DNA from 3 places in the Psychromonas sp. MME1 genome. Region 1 is predicted to be linked to each of the others. Evidence: predicted binding sites of a transcription regulator. Region 1 holds the regulator's gene; each other region holds the start of a gene.
The links. The regulator FliA, encoded in region 1, starts transcription of late flagellar genes. The targets are predictions, from matches to a motif close to CTAAAGNTNNNNNNNNNNNNGCCGATA.
Positions count from the first base shown of each region.

Region 2: the regulator FliA is predicted to act here: its motif matches at 1,861-1,887, upstream of AB2N10_RS15900 (DUF5610 domain-containing protein).
Region 3: the regulator FliA is predicted to act here: its motif matches at 1,490-1,516, upstream of AB2N10_RS07300 (VC2046/SO_2500 family protein).

Region 1 is NZ_CP160906.1:1,992,572-1,995,853, forward strand. Features, by position in the region: gene AB2N10_RS09065 (protein phosphatase CheZ) at 1-166, opposite strand, end outside; gene cheY (chemotaxis response regulator CheY) at 180-563, opposite strand; gene AB2N10_RS09075 (RNA polymerase sigma factor FliA) at 719-1,417, opposite strand; gene AB2N10_RS09080 (MinD/ParA family protein) at 1,418-2,287, opposite strand; gene flhF (flagellar biosynthesis protein FlhF) at 2,367-3,282, opposite strand, start outside.
Region 2 is NZ_CP160906.1:3,476,729-3,480,010, forward strand. Features, by position in the region: gene greB (transcription elongation factor GreB) at 1-84, shown strand, start outside; gene AB2N10_RS15885 (DUF3461 family protein) at 222-605, shown strand; gene AB2N10_RS15890 (PilZ domain-containing protein) at 955-1,326, opposite strand; gene AB2N10_RS15895 (flagellar brake protein) at 1,326-1,706, opposite strand; gene AB2N10_RS15900 (DUF5610 domain-containing protein) at 1,982-2,470, shown strand; gene AB2N10_RS15905 (DUF5610 domain-containing protein) at 2,439-2,618, shown strand; gene AB2N10_RS15910 (hypothetical protein) at 2,692-3,009, opposite strand; gene epmB (EF-P beta-lysylation protein EpmB) at 3,051-3,282, opposite strand, start outside.
Region 3 is NZ_CP160906.1:1,585,500-1,588,781, reverse strand. Features, by position in the region: gene AB2N10_RS07310 (response regulator) at 1-1,189, opposite strand, end outside; tRNA gene AB2N10_RS07305 (tRNA-Tyr) at 1,343-1,426, opposite strand; gene AB2N10_RS07300 (VC2046/SO_2500 family protein) at 1,551-2,087, shown strand; gene AB2N10_RS07295 (DUF808 domain-containing protein) at 2,137-3,000, shown strand; gene purU (formyltetrahydrofolate deformylase) at 3,043-3,282, opposite strand, start outside.

The DNA of each region.
Region 1 (3,282 bases):
CTCTTGTTAATTCACCTACTTTATCAAACACAAAATCTTTGTTTATGGTACTAAGAGTTACATTTTCAACAATTTTATTTGCAGCATCTATATCGTCAGCTTCTAGATGAGCAACAACAGCTCTAGCTTGTTCAATAGAGAGTAGCGGCATCAATGGGTTCGCCATAGCGATTTCCTTTTTAACCTAATCGCTCAAATACTTTATCTAACTTCTCTTTTAGCGTACCCGCAGTAAAAGGTTTCACGATATAACCATTTACGCCCGCTTGAGCCGCTTCAATAATTTGTTCACGTTTCGCTTCAGCCGTCACCATTAAAACAGGTAAGTGTTTCAAGTTGGGGTCTTTGCGAATCTCTTTTAACAAGTCGATTCCTTGCATAATTGGCATATTCCAATCAGTTACAACGAATTCAAAGCCGCCTTCTTTAAGCATAGGTAAAGCCGTGCTTCCATCATCAGCTTCAAATGTGTTTGTAAAACCAAGGTCTCGTAGTAAATTCTTGATAATTCTTCTCATTGTTGAAAAATCGTCAACAATTAGCACTTTCATATTTCTGTCCAAAACATTCCCCTAAGTAAAAAATATTTTTATTTATCTACTACAAATAAATAAAAGCAAATATAAAAAAAAATGAGCGTAATAGCCTGTCATTTCTTTATTTGTTAATGCAACTGTGATGTATCTCTTAGTAATCGAAGAGCATGTCTAGCAACTCACTAAGCAATTAGCGCTTTTGCTTTCAAGCGGTGTAGTGCTTGGCTATGAATTTGGCTTACTCTAGACTCACTCACATCGAGTACTAAACCAATTTCTTTTAAGTTTAACTCTTCATCATAATATAAGGATAATACTAATGCTTCTCGTTCAGGAAGCTGTTTTATCAACTCCACGAGCTTGCTTGAAAATTGATTTTCACTGACAGCATCAAAAACAGTATCACTACTTTCTTCCCCATGCACTTCATCACAATCAGAAATATCTTCATAGGCAACTAATCTAGCACAATTTACATCCTGCAACATTTGTTGATAATCAATAAGTGATATACCTAACTCTTTTGCAACTTCACTGTCCTTTGCATCTTGACCAGTACGTTTTTCAACCGCGTTGATTGCAGCCGCTATTTCACGACTGTTTTTATGCACTGAACGCGGTACCCAATCGCCTTTACGTATTTCATCTAACATTGCACCACGTATCCGGATACCTGCAAAAGTTTCAAAACTTGCGCCCTTAGAGGCATCAAAATTTCTCGCAGCTTCCAATAAACCAATCATACCAGATTGCAGCAAATCATCGATCAGCACGGTAGCAGGCAACCTAGCATTAAGATGATAAGCTATTTTTTTTACTAGTTCAGAATGGCGGTCAATGAGATCTGAAGTATTATTGTAATAGCCCTGTGCTTTTATCACTTATGGCAACTCGCTTATTTTAGCATTATCATTGAGTAACAATTTTTCAATAAAGAACTCCAAGTGTCCGCCGGGTTGATTCGGGATAGGCCAATCACAAACTCGATTTGCTAATGCCTTTAATGCTAATGATGCAGGTGTTTTAGGGTATGCTTCAACAACCACTTTTTGCTTACGCACCGCTTGGCGAACATTGCCATCAAATGGGATACAAGCAACAAGCTCTAAGGAAGCATCGAGGAAACGATCCGTTACGCGCGTCAATTTAGTGAATAGGTCTTGCCCTTCTCGTAAGCTACGAACCATATTGGCAACAATTTTAAAACGATAAACGCCATTTTGTTTACTTAAAATTTTAATCAGTGCATAGGCATCTGTAATTGATGTAGGTTCATCACAAACCACCATGATCACATCCTGCGCCGCTTGAGCAAAACTGACAACCATATTGGAAATACCGGCGGCGGTGTCGATCAGAAGAATATCGATCGGAGTTTGTAAAGAGCTGAAGGCTTGAATCAGCCCAGCATGCTCAACATCAGACAATTCAACCATTGACTGTGTTCCAGATGTCGCAGGAACAATCATGACCCCATCCGGACCTTCCACAATCACTTCATCAAGGGTGCATTCACCAGATAAGACATGCGATAAATTTTTGGTGACGCGAATACCAAGTAGCACATCGACATTTGCCAGACCTAAATCGGCATCTAGAATTAAAACTCGTTTGCCTCGTTGCGCAAGTGATACAGCAAGATTCAAAGTAACATTCGTTTTACCCACGCCGCCTTTACCACCGGTAACGGCAATTACTTTTACTTGATTATTTGTCATTCTTCTTAAGCCACTTGCTTGATCTGAAATCATCATATTACTCATTATTTATTAACTTATTTTATACGATAAAGGTTTGCTATTACCTTTATTGCTAATTATAACAAAAAATTTAATCGCTAAAGTTATCAAACCACTGCTGTTGCTGCTGTGTGAATAACTCGTTCATCATCTCTAATGTTTGCGTGATTAAACTTTCCGTTTTTGCTATTTCAATATCTTCAGGCACTCGCTGCCCCGTTGTCACATAACTAATAGGTAGCGCATGCTCCATGGTAACACTCAGCACTTCACCTAAACCGACACTTTCATCGACTTTTGTTAAGATACAACCAGAAAGTTTAATTCGTTTAAAATGTAATAAAGCTTCTTCAATAACACGCCGTTGAGATGTAGATGATATAACTAAATAGCTATGGATATTGACCCGACTATTACGCATTAACGTATCAAGTTGTTCCGATAATCGTACATCTCGTTGCCCCATCCCAGCTGTGTCAATAAGTACTAAACGCTTTTCTCTGAATTGATACAATATCTCTGAAAGCTCATCGGCATCTTTTGCAACCCGTATCGCACAGCCCATTATTTTAGCATAGGTTGCTAATTGCTCATGAGCCCCTATACGATAAGTATCAGTAGTAATTAATGCAACCTGTTCAGCACCATATTTCATGGCAAATTGCGCTGCAAGTTTGGCAATGGTGGTTGTTTTTCCAACCCCAGTTGGCCCCAAAAGCGCAATGGCTCCTCCCTGCGCTAAAATTTCATTATTACCTACTTTTAATTTTTCTTGCAATAATGCTTGTATATAATCCTGAACTTGTGACGAAGACGCATCCTCTGGAATATATTCGGCTAATTTATCTGCAACATCATGAGAAAATCCGGCGCCAGTTAGCCATTTGATAACCATCGCACGAACAGGCTCTTTACGTTCTAATTCTTGCCATAGTAATCCAGATACTTGATGTTCTAATAATTTGCGTAATGAAGCAACATCTTCGCTAATTTTTGCTATCTCTTTA
Region 2 (3,282 bases), 1.5 Mb from region 1:
TGTGAAGTTGATGATGAGGCGATAGTTATAACACCCGCCGGTCGTGCTTGCTGGTATGTTAATAAAATTGAATATGATTTTTAAACGTTTTTAATTGTAAATTATTTGAACTGTCCGCTTACTATTTTTATCGGCATAACTTATTTCCTAATAACATAGGCTAAGCTTATGTTATTGCTAAGCTGAACTGGCTTGACTGGAATCCATGATAAGGATCTATTATGTATCAAAATTTACAAAGTATTGGCATAACAAATGTTGATGAAATTGAGCGTTATAGTATTCGTCAGGAAGGTGATAACGATATTTTAAAGATCTATTTTAAAAAAGATAAAGGAGCACATCAATTTTTCTCTCGTAGCGTTAAATTTAAATTTCCTAGGCAGCACAAAAAAATAAGCGCAGATCATGGGGGGCGTGGTTTTCGTAATGTATATGAAATAAATAGTTCACTACGTTACATTACTCAAGAGCTTGATACATTAACGGTACAGGTAAAAAGTGAAAAAGAGTTGAAACAACAAATATTAAACGATTTAAAACATTTACAGGCGGTTGTCGCAAGCAAAATAGCTGAGATAGAATCAAAACTCGATAAGTTATAATATTGATACAATGAAAGTATCACTTATACCAACTCCGGTAAGTATGTGATCTAAATTTTGCGTAGGAAAAACAGCTTAATTCAAGGCGTAATTTGACGTAAATGGTTATTCCCTTTGCGAAAATTACAACGCAGCAGTAAGTTGTTTTAACCAGTAAAATAGATCAGCTATTTATTGGAATTGGTATTATACCCATGCTACTTCAAGATGCAAAATCAACAGAAAAAGGGTGCCGAGATGTGAGGCATCAAATTTAAGTGTAGTTATTCTACATAGAGATTTTATAACAACGCAGATGGCTATAGTTATAGCCCTGACTTTATAGTTGATTGCTTATCAGGGCTGTAATTTACGGTGCAATTTCACTTTTCAATACGAATTTAGTGCCATTAAACTTCATATTACTAAGTAATATTTTCACGTGATCTTGGCCTGCTAGGTCGAATCTTAAACCGTATTTGGAGTAGTGAAGCGAGCTCTGTAAATTACATAGACGACCACTGAGCGATAGCTGATTTTGTTTTTTCTTCGGATCAGTAAAAATATCAATCGTGACTTCTTCACCAATCTCGATGTTTTTGGCTAAGGCTGAAATAATAAAACGACAGCCACCCTTAGATAGATCGCGTATTTCGGTTTCCACTTTTTTCCCGTTAACTGTTGCATACCCCGTTAAACTCACCTCATATCTCGGCTCTTTTCTTAATTGACGAAGTTTCATTACCCCTGAACAGAGATAATTATCATTGGAATAACACCACTGAGTATATGCATTATTTGGCTGCGAAATTGAATGATTCCCCCTTCGCCTTTTTGAGAAATTGCACGGACATTCATCAAAAATCCTTCTTGAAAAAAAGCATTTTTTTTGTCTTCAGAAATATTGGGAACTTCAAGTAGTATGAGGTTGTTAGAGTGATAACCTATAAATTTAGTTTTACTCATCAATTTCATGCCAACAGGTGTCATGATATTGATCGTAAATTCGCTACCATGGCTTATCATATCAATGCCATCGCTACTGTTAATGGTCGTTTCAACTCCTTTTTTAGGAGAAAGTGTGGAAACTAGCTGACTATCTAGCTGACTATCCTTGTCCAATGGTTGCTCCATTTATTCGCTCAATAACGATATTGTAGTTGTAAAAATTGCCATTAATAGTTGTTATTAGGATTAGTAACAGAGAATAGGTTGTTTGGCAAACGAAGATTAATGCCGTTATTTTTTTGTATGGTATAAAATATAAAGATGCAGATTAAAGTTTTGCTTAATTTGGTCGATATATAAACAAAATAGGTATTGTATTAATTTATCATCGAAGTGCTCTATTTTGTTGGGCATTACTTATTATTCAATCGTTATAAAGAGGGCGTGTTATGGTTTCTTCAATCAATTCTAATGCTTCTTTCGGCCAAGCGGTAAGTACCCTGGCGAAAGAAAATGGTAATAAAGATCACGCTTCCCTCGATAAACATGTATCAGAGAATGCTAAGTCTGATAAAGCGCAAAAAATAGATCCATCTGCAATTGCGATTAATAAAAAACAGCTCAATGCCGCTATTTTGCAATCATCTTTGCAATTTAATGAGACTATCGCCAATAGACCCAATACCTTAGTTTTAAAAGCGGCTTTGCAGGGTATTAACGACGTATTGAAAAATATGGGGGTCGAGAATACGGTTGAAGATACCTATCAAAAATCTGACATTGATTTTAGTCCCGAAGCGACCGCGGAGCGTATCCTTTCGTTTAGTACGCAGTTTTTCTCGGCTTACCAAGGGCAGCATCCTGAAATGGATGAGCAGGAAGCGAAACGTTCTTTTGTTGAGCTTATTGGGGGGGGGGATAGATCAAGGTTTTTCTGAAGCCCGGGATGTCCTAGGGGGGTTAAAAGTATTAGAAGGAGAAATTGCCGATAATATTGACAAAACTTACGAGATTATTCAAAAGGGATTAGAGGATTTTCTTAAAGGCCCCGATGATGCAGAGCAGGTTGAGGAAAAAGCCGAGTAGTAGCTATATTGACGGTGGTTTGTTGACCCGTTACTTGCAGTAACGGGATTCGTTTAAAATGGGGAACGAGCGATTAAGCTTTTAGATTCTCTTTAAATGCATTGAGAGTTTTAAAAAGTAACTCAATTTTGACCACAATTGCAGGGAGCAGTGTTTTAAAATGGTCTTCATTATCTGTTTGAATCTCCTGTAGATTTGCCGCTAACTCCTCGACATAGGGGAGAAAGGTGGTGGAATGATTTTTAAAATCACTATCCGCACTAAAAATTTGTGCAAAAGCGGCTTTATCTTGCTTGCGCAGCAATTCAAGTTGTTTATCGGCATCAACGGCTTTGTGATAAATTATTTTTATATTCTCTTTTAACTGCTCAAGTACGCGTTTTTTAGACATTTTTGATCCTATTGATGGTTATTTACTCGGAAATGATTTCATTATAGCGAATCAATAACCGTTTTACTTGGCTGACCTGCAATTTCTCGACTTAGTCTAGGTACTAAATAACCTGGCAAGGCGATACTCATCTCTTTCATTAAATGTTGTGCACTTTTTTCTTCTATATCAAAATGGCTAGCACCCTGTACTTTATCTAATAAAAAGAGGTAGTAAGGGAGGATGTTGGCTTCATTGAGTTTCTCACTGAGCGCAATCAAAGCTTGGCCATTA
Region 3 (3,282 bases), 410 kb from region 1:
GAGTTGTTTCAAATTCTTCAGGTTTTTTATCATTTTGTTCTAGCGTACTTAGCAATTTCCGTTTCGCTTTTAATGGTTCATTTAGAGCAAAGAATACTTTAGATTGGCAAATTTCATCAAAGCAGTTGAAGTCAAAATCTTTATTTCTCCCCTCTTCAAAACGGCTTTGGTAGAGTGCTGAGCTGACTTGTTTTAAAATGATTTTTCGATCAATTAAATCATCTTCGGAAAGAGCATACTCAAGAATACAACGGATATAGTTAGCGAGGTGACAAGGATTTGGGTAAAAAGAGTTACGACTCAGTTGTAAAATCGCCGAATAACTACTGATCACGAGTTTATGCTCGTTCATTTCATTGGCTAAGATAGCCACTTCTTGATGCCGTTCAATACTATGATTGGTTATACTAGCAGCATAGCTAAGTGTTGCTAGCGCTTTCTCTAGTTCACCATTTTTTTTATAGGTGCGTGATAGCCACTGATAGGCTTCTATCTGTAAGGGGGAATTTTGTATTACTATGTTTAATAAATTAATCGCCTCTGATAGCTTATCCTGTAAATAATAAGCTTTACCTAAACTGATGCTCGCTCTTATTAGTGGTCTGTTTTCTACGAGCGGTTTAAGAATTCGTTCTGCATCTTCGTATTTCTCTATTTCTATGTAGATATCAGCTAAGAGGGCTTTACATAATTTTCTGTAATCAGCGCTTTGATTAATTTTTTCTTTGCATAATGCAATGGCCTGTGAATATTCTTGTTTTTGTAAGGCATCAAAAATATCAACGACTACCTCTTTTTTTTGTGCGGCTTTACGCAGTCGATTAAGTAGTTGTGTTTGAGAAAAGGGCTTCATTAAATAATCATCGGGTGACTTTTCAAGCGCGGTAAGTACCATCCCTTTATTATTATCACCGGTGATAATAAAACATATTGCATGATTGGTGATTAACTCTTTTTGACGTAGAAAATCAATAAGTTGTACGCCATTTTTGCCCGACCCTAAATTGTAATCCACAAGAAATAGGTCAAAAGTTTTTTTCTCTGCTAATTTCACAGCGCCTTCAGCATTTTCAGCAAAGGAAATCTTTTGTGCACTAGCCCCCTGATTAGTGAGCATATTACGCAGCATGATATGGAATGCTTTTTGATCATCAACAATTAAAATATTTTTGTCTTTATAATTAAACATTGTTTATTGATCTTCACTTTTATTTGAGAATGAGCGTAATGTACTTAATTGTAGATAATAATAAGCTAGGATGTAGTGCAAAACGATTATTTTACGTACTTTGTATAGTAAAACAAATATTCTATGAAGGGAAAGACTTTCAGGGGAGTGAAATGGTGGAGGGAGGTGGATTCGAACCACCGAAGCTTACGCGGCAGATTTACAATCTGCTCCCTTTGGCCACTCGGGAACCCCTCCGTTATTTCGCGGGCAATAATAGCAGATAATAGAGGCATGTGAAGTTAAAAAAATAAAAAAACATTAAATAAAATCAGTTTGTTGCCGATAACACTTTATATCGGAGATAAAACAATGAAAATGTATGAATAGTAAACAGCTAGATAACAATTTATTGATAAATGAGTGGCAATTAGGGCAGCAATTAAATGCTGCTGTACACAATGGCACGCGTGACAAATTTAATTTGTTACTCAGTTTTTTATCCGATGACGCAAGAGATTTTGCACAATTTGATTTAGCGGCAAAAAAAGAAGTGGCTTTAGAGACAACCGCATCGTTACGCCAACAGTTTCAACTTCCTCCTGCTCAACCCCTTGTTAACGGAGGTGTTACCCTTGAGCAAGCATGTAATATGAATGCTGATTTACATAATAACCATTTTCGTACAATTCGTTTAAAGCAATTATTGCATAATGAAGCACTGCTAGCTCGCCCTGAGCAAGGTGAATTTAGTGATGACATTGTTGATAATATATCCTTAGTTGCACAGCAGCGCCTTTCTGCCTCATTAGGCAATTCGTCTATTCAATTCACCTCAACCGGTGTCACAAATGAGCTCATGAATCGCTATCAAGAATTGGATTTAGATAATAAACCAATTAAAGTGAACTATATGTAATGGTTAATGGAATGGTCTACGCGCTATTTCATATTTTTGAGGAAGAATAATGGCAACGGGTTTTTTTGCTGTGTTTGATGATATTGCTGCTTTGTTAGATGATGCGGCAATGATGAGTAAAGTCGCGACTAAAAAAACCGCGGGTGTATTGGGTGATGACTTGGCTGTGGGGGCTGAAAAAGCATCTGGATTTTCTTCAAGCAGAGAGTTGCCTGTGTTATGGGCAATAGCGAAGGGCTCTTTACGTAATAAATTGATCATTTTACCCGTTGCTTTTCTATTGAGTGCCTTTGCTAATTGGCTGATTATCCCTATTTTAATGGTAGGAGGGATATATCTTGCCTTTGAAGGTGCAGAGAAAATATTTGAGTATCTTCAAAAAAAAGAGAGTCGGCCGATCAACACCATACTCGAAGATGACCAAGATTTTTTGAATTATGAAGCAAAAAAAATAAAATCAGCGATACTGACTGACTTTATTCTCTCCATTGAAATTATCGTTTTAGCCCTCGGTACAGTCATGCAAGAGCCTTTAATATTACAAATTATTGTTGTTTCATTTGTGGCTCTGTTGGCGACAGTGGGTGTTTATGGCTTTGTGGCACTTTTGGTTCGCATGGATGATGTCGGCTTTAAATTAATAGCGTTAGCAGAGCAGAAAAATAACCTTTTAAAATTTATCGGTGAGTTACTTGTTGCGGCATTACCGAAAGTTATTCGCCTATTAACTATTGTCGGTACGTTAGCTATGTTACTCGTTGCCGGAGGCATATTTGTGCACAATGTGCATGCTATTGCTGATTATTTATTATTTATGCCGACGATGTTAGCTGAATTATTGGTAGGGCTTATGGTTGGACTAATAACGTTAATGGTCGAGAAGGGTATTGCTAAGATTCGGGGTAAGCATTAATAGACGTTAATTGTAAAACCTATTAATGCTTTTATTGCCATACTATTCAAAAACAACCGTACGGTTTGCGTAGACGAACACTTTATCATTTAATACTTGTTGTAGGGCTTTACTTAATACTGAGCGTTCAACATCTCGCCCTGTTTTAGCGAGGTCTTCTGCGCTGTAAGCATGATCAATATGGGCGACATCTTGGGTGATGATTGGCCCTTCATCTAAGTCATTATTAACAAAATGGGCCGTTGCACCAATAATTTTTACGCCACGGTCGAATGCTTGTTG